2 regions of the Paenibacillus pedocola genome follow, and region 1 is predicted to be linked to the other one. Evidence: riboswitches for the same ligand, from Rfam matches in the RefSeq annotation. Region 1 holds a riboswitch; the other holds the start of a gene.
The links. Region 1 has a riboswitch for cyclic di-AMP ahead of QU597_RS14965 (C40 family peptidase). Riboswitches for the same ligand answer to the same signal wherever they lie in the genome.

Region 1 (3,416 bases):
ACTACTTACAAAGGGACTCAAGGCACATCCATTATTAAGGTCTTCGGCCTGACTGGTGCATCCACCGGGAATAACGAGAAAACTTTGCAGCGGCTGGGTATCCCGTATCGTGTTGTCTATGTACATCCAAACTCCCATGCTTCCTACTATCCTGGAGCCACTCCGCTATCCTTAAAACTTCTTTTTAACGAGGATGGCAGGGTTTTGGGTGCACAAGCTGTCGGTTATGACGGGGTGGACAAACGAATCGACGATATTGCCACAGTAATCCGTTTTAAGGGTTCCGTTACGGATTTAACTGAACTGGAGCTCTCTTATGCTCCCCCATATTCCTCAGCCAAAGATCCGGTTAACATGGCCGGATACACGGCTGAGAATGTTATTAACGGAATGACTGAAGTATTTGTACCTGGAGATTTGACCAGCCGAAATTTGGACACTACAATGCTAGTGGATGTACGAAGCGAACTAGAACATGCAAATGGGCATATTGAGGGTTCTATTAACCTTCCTGTCGATGATCTGCGTAATCGTCTGGATGAACTTGATGCCAGCAAAGAGATATGGGTTTATTGCCAGGTCGGCTTGAGAGGCTACACTGCATCCCGGATCTTAATACAAAAGGGGTTCAAGGTGAAGAATCTGACAGGTGGCTACAAAACATATCAGATCAGCAAATATGTTCCGAAAAACAAAAATACGGCTTCAAATGAAAAGTTATCTGTAACTGACAATTTGAATGCTGATGCAGTCATTGACGCCTGTGGCCTCTGCTGTCCAGGTCCGATCGTTCAAGTAAAAAAGAGTATGCCCGACTGCAAGACGGGCAACTCTTAAAAGTAACGGCCTCTGACCAAGGATTTTTCGAAGATATCAAGTCATGGGCAAAGCTGTCCCGCAACAGTCTTGTTCAGTTGACGAAGCTTGCCGACGGTACCATCGAGGCTTACCTCCGCAAAGGAATCATCAATGATGCGAGCGTAAGTAAGTTCTAGCAGGTGACTTAAAAAAATTAAATGGATCCGCTGAATTGAGACAATTTGATTAAGTACAGTTCCTTTCCTTTTTGTTCGATCTTATTTGTAAATGTAACACGCTTAATGGCCCAATAAAAAACAGCTATGGATGCTGTCCCCGTAATGATGATAAACAATTCAGGCTTCTCATGCTCCTTACAAACACCACAATACGTTTCACCGCTGATCAAGTGAACATTTACAGGCATCTGGTTTAGAATTGCTTGATGGATTAGTTTCTTTTTGAGCAAATCAAAACTAGGGGGTATCCCTGCAGCCATAAGTGGCTTTTGGGATACCCCTCAACTAATTCTTAATTTACCATACTAAGATAACTCTCTTTATCTACTACACGCCGAGCCGTAACATAACGATCTTTGTAGTATCCTTCGGACAACTTGCTTATGCTTACTCCCTTACTGCTTGAGGAGTGGGCGAATTGATCATCGCCTAAGTAAATTCCGGCATGGGAGATACCTTTACCAAAGGTATTAAAAAACACCAAATCTCCTGATCGTAAGTTTTCTTTTGCAACGGGTGTCCCTACTTTAGCTTGTGACTGGGAAGTGCGTGGAAGATCATCCACATTAAACTTTTTTAGTACATACAGGATGAATCCGGAACAATCGAATCCTGCCTTAGTGGTTCCACCCCATAAATAAGGTGTCCCGAGTACTTGATTCACTTCACTCTCCAGGCTTACCTCACTTGCGAAAGTATTTGGTACAGCTGTTGTGAAAATAACTGCAGCTCCTAGTAAAGATAAAATGACTTTCTTCAGAACCTTGTTCTCCCTTCAATGCCTACGGAGTTAGCTGAGGGTTCGGTTAAAGGTTCCCTATATTCTCTTGCTCACAAGAATAATTCACCCGGAATGGTTCCCCCGTTTTCAATACGAAATTCGGCAGCTGGTTAATATTTTGTAACTAGTTACACTTTAATATATCAAGAAATCGCCTGTCAATGCTTTCTCAAATCTTATAATTTTATTTCTAAACTACATAGTTTCTACACATTTTTAGTGTATAATGCCCGTTTTGAGCTTAAATTCGCAAAAAACCTCTTTATAAAAGTAACTCATTTCTATTATCCATGCATTACCTCTTATTCTTTCTATCAAGATTAAAAATAAGGGCGATCAATAAAAGAAACGAAATTGTAATCATTACCTAGAATTTATAGTTCAATAGATTAACATATCCATAGCCAATGAGTGCTTCGAGTAGCAATGATGGTATTTTACCTATCGCCGAAGCAACTATAAAATTTGAAAAGCCTATTTTGGATATAACGCAGATTAAAGTGACTAATGATGAAGGAATTAACGGCGCTGATCGGGCAATTATTATGCTAAAAAACTGACGCTTAGGATTTAATGTTTGAATCTGGGACAGCCATTTGATGGTTTTATTCGGGCGATATTTCTCCTTATAGGTTAAGGTGCCTTTGCGATAAAGAAGATACGAGACGGCTGCACCTAAAACTTCTCCGACCCATGAGAGAAGAAATCCAGGAACCACGCCAAAGACTAACATATTCACAATCGTTAGTGCCACTGATGGAATGATTCCTACAACACTTATGACCACATTTATCAATAAACTTATGAGGACTGCCCAGGCTCCCCATTCCATCAGCCACCGCATGAGTAATTCTGAATCCACTACTAGGTATTCCATACTTCCCCTTCCCTTTCAATCCACGTAGTATACCCATCTTCTAAACAAATTCTATACTTCAGATCTTCAACTCTATTTTCCATCTATTGATACTCCTTCTCCAATCTCTTCTACATACTTTCCACATATTTATCTCCTATAATAATTCTTGCAGTAATTATATAAATGGAGGAAATTAATCAATGAACATGACTCATTACATGTCCCTTCTTATGGACAATCAGCCGTGGAATCTGATCATCTTTATGGCAATCCCCGTCATTTTTGCTGAGACAATTACGGTAACAGAGTTCTTTATCCTTTTCAACAAAAATGTCCAGGGTGGATTAAAGGCATTTAACCGAATCTGCAGTATTTTGGCTGGTCTTTACTTTACAGGAGTTTTCTTGTATCTTTTCCCAACAGCTTTTGTCCCTCTGACCGTAAATGGAGAGTGGCATTCTTGGGTAGACGTTGTCGCGGTTGGATTTTACCTCAGCGGCGTATTCTTCCTGCTGCCTCTGGCTCTTTTGGATCTTGGACTTATCAGCCGTAAACGTTCGGAAGAAGGAAAGCTCAAGCTTCACTTTATTCTCGTCAGCGGGTTTCTCGTTGTTGCACACATCGCCATGATCTTTGGGATGGTTAATCCTGAGATTGTAAGCGGAATGGCTGGTATGAGTCATTAATAAAGAAAGATAACAAAAAGACTTCGAAGATATACTTCGAAGTCTTTTTGTTA
Region 2 (3,416 bases), 3.1 Mb from region 1:
AATTTAATGAAGCCTTTGAGAAAAACCGCTAGGACACTGTTCAATATATTGCATATAAAAATGCCCGTGTTCAGGATAATCCGTTTATCCTCACACGGGCATTTTGTATAGTGGGCCAGTTACTTCTTCTCTGCAAGCCATAGGGCGACGTTTGCGATTTCCTCAGGAGCCAGCTTATCCTTAAAGGAAGGCATTTGCCCGCGTCCCTTGGAGACGATACTGTAGATGCCTTCAGCATCGTGTTCGCTGCCCTCATGCTGCAGACTCGGTCCTACATTACCCTGAAGCTGATCGCCATGGCAAGAAATACAATTGGCTGTAACGATTGCTTCTGCACTTGCGGCATCCAGTGTGACTTGCGGCATCGTCGGCTTACTTTCTTCTGCGACCTCTGCTTTGCCTGGCAGTGTGAACAAGAGCACTACCGCAAAGGCGCAGGCGGCGAAAAACAAACCGCTCATGATCCATTTCTGCATCTCCATCCGTCCCCTCCATGTAAGCTGCTTTCTTCATTATACCGAATGGTAAAGCGTTGTCATAGAGTTTGTGTCAAAAAAAGGAACGATTTTCGTTGCATAATTTAAAAGTTACCTGTATTTAGTGTTATTTATCATAGACCATGCAATAAAAAGGCCTATCGCCACTTGGAGTGCGGCGTTCATACGTGTCGGTGATGGTGAAGCCGCATTTCTGGTATGTTCGAATAGCCCGTTGGTTCCAGGTCAACACCTCCAGATCGATTTCCCGTTCCGGGTAACGCTTCAGGGCAGCCTGCACAATGGCTCCCATGAACAAATGGCCCATTCCGCGACCGCACAAGTCCGGCCGCATGCCGATGCCGAGCCTGACCACACCCTCCATCGGGAACAGCTGTGCGAAGCCGCAAAGATCTCCTTGCTCGTTCACTACGGATACATACTGTTGACTGCGCAAAACCGGATCTCCGAATTCAATACCGAGCGCCTGCATTTGCTCCCAGGGCATCCATCCGTAGATATTATAGGGCGGCTTATAAATCCACTCACAGATATTCTCGGCATGGCTGGGTTCCATAGGAACAACATGAAAGGTAACAGGGGAACTGATCATAATGGCACAGGCCTCCTTTCAAGAGGACAATACTCTATCCATATACTTAATTATATACAAAACAGGCCCCAGTCAACTCAGCTATTTTTCAAAAACAGGAGAAACTTGACAAACCCAAAAAAATATTTTATGAAATGGCGAAAATTGAGGGGAATAGGTGTTTTACAGATGAGGGGAGGGGTAAGTATTTTTATAGACAAAAAAAAAGGCCTTCCCCAAGATTTCGGCAAAAATCCTGGAAAAGCGCCTCTCTCATAACCTTTTATTGCACATCATCATTATCTTGTGAATCTGTTGCTACAGTCTGATAAGCATCCGTGCTCATGATGCGTTTGGCGCCAACGTAGCGGTTGACGTAGTAGCTGTCACTCAGCGAGCTGATGGTTACGCCGCGAGAGGATGAAGCGTGTGCGAATTTGCCATCACCGACATAAATGCCTACATGGGATACGCCACGGCCGCTTGTATTAAAGAATACAAGATCGCCTTCCCGCAGATTGTCACGGGAGATGGCAGTGCCCATCTGGTATTGGGAGCCGGATTGATGCGGCAGGTTAATGCCGATCTTGTCAAATACGTACATGGTAAATCCGGAGCAATCAAAGCCGTTTGTCGATACACCGCCGGATACGTATTTAGTTCCGATGGCTTTGTCGATGACTTTATCCATTTTGGAATCGGCGAAAGCGCTTCCTGCTCCAATGGTAAGGATGATAGAAAAACTTAATAATGCGGCTGCTAACTTCTTCTTCAAAAGTAAATACCCCTTCCAAATGCCTACGAGGTTAGCTTAAGGGTTCGGTTGAAGGTCCCCTATGACCCCTCTGTGAATAGGAGGTCAATTCACCCAAAAATTGGTTCCCCCGTTCCCCTTATGAATAAGGGAACTCGGCACGACTGTTGATTAGGATTAGCTGATCAATCAATATGACAAAACTTTTGTAAAACCCATTTGAATAATTACAAAAATGTTACTATAAGTTCACTGCGATAATTGTAACAAAGACAGAGCCAGTTGGCAATCACTTAAAACATATTAATGCATATTATTTGCACTTTTTAAGAGTCATATCTGCTAAAAAAGGCGCATATTTACGCCCGGCGTAAGCTATTTCTCTGAACAGGTTGGAATTTTTAGTAAAAAGGTGTTTCATGGGCCCTGAATCTGTGTAAAAGGTAGAATAAGGAAATAAAAAGGAAAGACCCGGAAATGATTACGGCAATAATCAGCTTCCGGGCCTGTATAAGTTACATTTAGTTGTTAGAGGCGAAATTGAGGAGAAGAATCAATCGTAAGCGACAGCCTGGTAAGCTGTTGTGCTCATTACACGTTTGGCGCCAACGTAGCGGTTGGCCCAGTAAGAATTGCTCATTGAAGTGATAGTAACGCCGCGGGAACTGGATGATTGTGCAAACTTCCCGTTTCCGACATAAATGCCGACATGGGATACCCCACTGCCCAAGGTATTGAAGAATACAAGGTCGCCGGGACGGAGATTACTCTTGGAGACGGCGGTTCCTACGCTGAATTGCGCTTTAGAAGTGCGCGGCAAGGTAAGGCCGACGCTCTTAAATACGTATTTGGTAAATCCAGAACAATCGAAGCCGGCAGTGCTTGTGCCCCCGGTTTTATACGACGTTCCCAGCGTTTTTGTAATCACGGTATCCATTTTGGAGTCGGCAAATGCGCTTCCTGCCCCCAGTGTGAATACCATCACAAGACCTAGCGCTGCTGCGGTGCATTTCTTCTTAAGATTGGTGCGGAAAATATTGTGACTTTTCAAAAGATGTACTCCTTCCAAGGCCTGCGAGGTTAGCTTAAGGATTCGGTAGAAGGTTCCCCTATGACCCCTCTAAAGCGAGATCAATTCACCCAAAATATGGTTCCCCCACTTCCCGGTGCTGGGAATTTGGCGATTTATGCACCAGAACAGTGACTGCGTATCGACAATGTTGAAGTGATTAAGGTACATACATTTTGTCAAAATAGTTTCAAAAGATTACAAAGTTGTTACCAGTGGTACAGGCATCATTGTATCAAAGGTTTTATAGTTTTGCAAATCCCCCGAAACCTTCACTGGAATCTCCAATAACGGGCAAAAGAGTCACATCCCTGTGTCAGGGATAGTGACTCTTTTAATATGCCGTTTAAACAGCTGAATTATTGTGGAAATGTTTTACTGCTCCAGAGGTGATATTGTGCGGCAATTCCCCACATTTTGAACAGCGTAGAGGGGAGCGGCGAGAATTGCCGGAACAGCAGGGCTGACATACCGGGGCACAGCAGTGAAGTTCCAAAACCCAGCAAAAGGGTAACCAGTCCGCCG

Region 2: it holds a riboswitch for cyclic di-AMP, as region 1 does, so the genes downstream of both, QU597_RS00490 (C40 family peptidase) here and QU597_RS14965 (C40 family peptidase) in region 1, are expected to answer to the same signal.

Annotation. Positions count from the first base shown of each region.
Region 1 is NZ_CP134223.1:3,433,455-3,436,870, reverse strand. It holds partial or broken gene QU597_RS14970 (FAD-dependent oxidoreductase) at 1-962, shown strand, start outside; gene QU597_RS14965 (C40 family peptidase) at 1,330-1,797, opposite strand; cyclic di-AMP (ydaO/yuaA leader) riboswitch at 1,802-1,933, opposite strand; gene QU597_RS14960 (TVP38/TMEM64 family protein) at 2,186-2,695, opposite strand; gene QU597_RS14955 (DUF6803 family protein) at 2,878-3,363, shown strand.
Region 2 is NZ_CP134223.1:99,726-103,141, forward strand. It holds gene QU597_RS00475 (4a-hydroxytetrahydrobiopterin dehydratase) at 1-32, shown strand, start outside; gene QU597_RS00480 (c-type cytochrome) at 120-476, opposite strand; gene QU597_RS00485 (GNAT family N-acetyltransferase) at 604-1,089, opposite strand; gene QU597_RS00490 (C40 family peptidase) at 1,352-1,843, opposite strand; cyclic di-AMP (ydaO/yuaA leader) riboswitch at 1,849-1,993, opposite strand; gene QU597_RS00495 (C40 family peptidase) at 2,376-2,804, opposite strand; cyclic di-AMP (ydaO/yuaA leader) riboswitch at 2,877-3,015, opposite strand; gene QU597_RS00500 (hypothetical protein) at 3,251-3,416, opposite strand, start outside.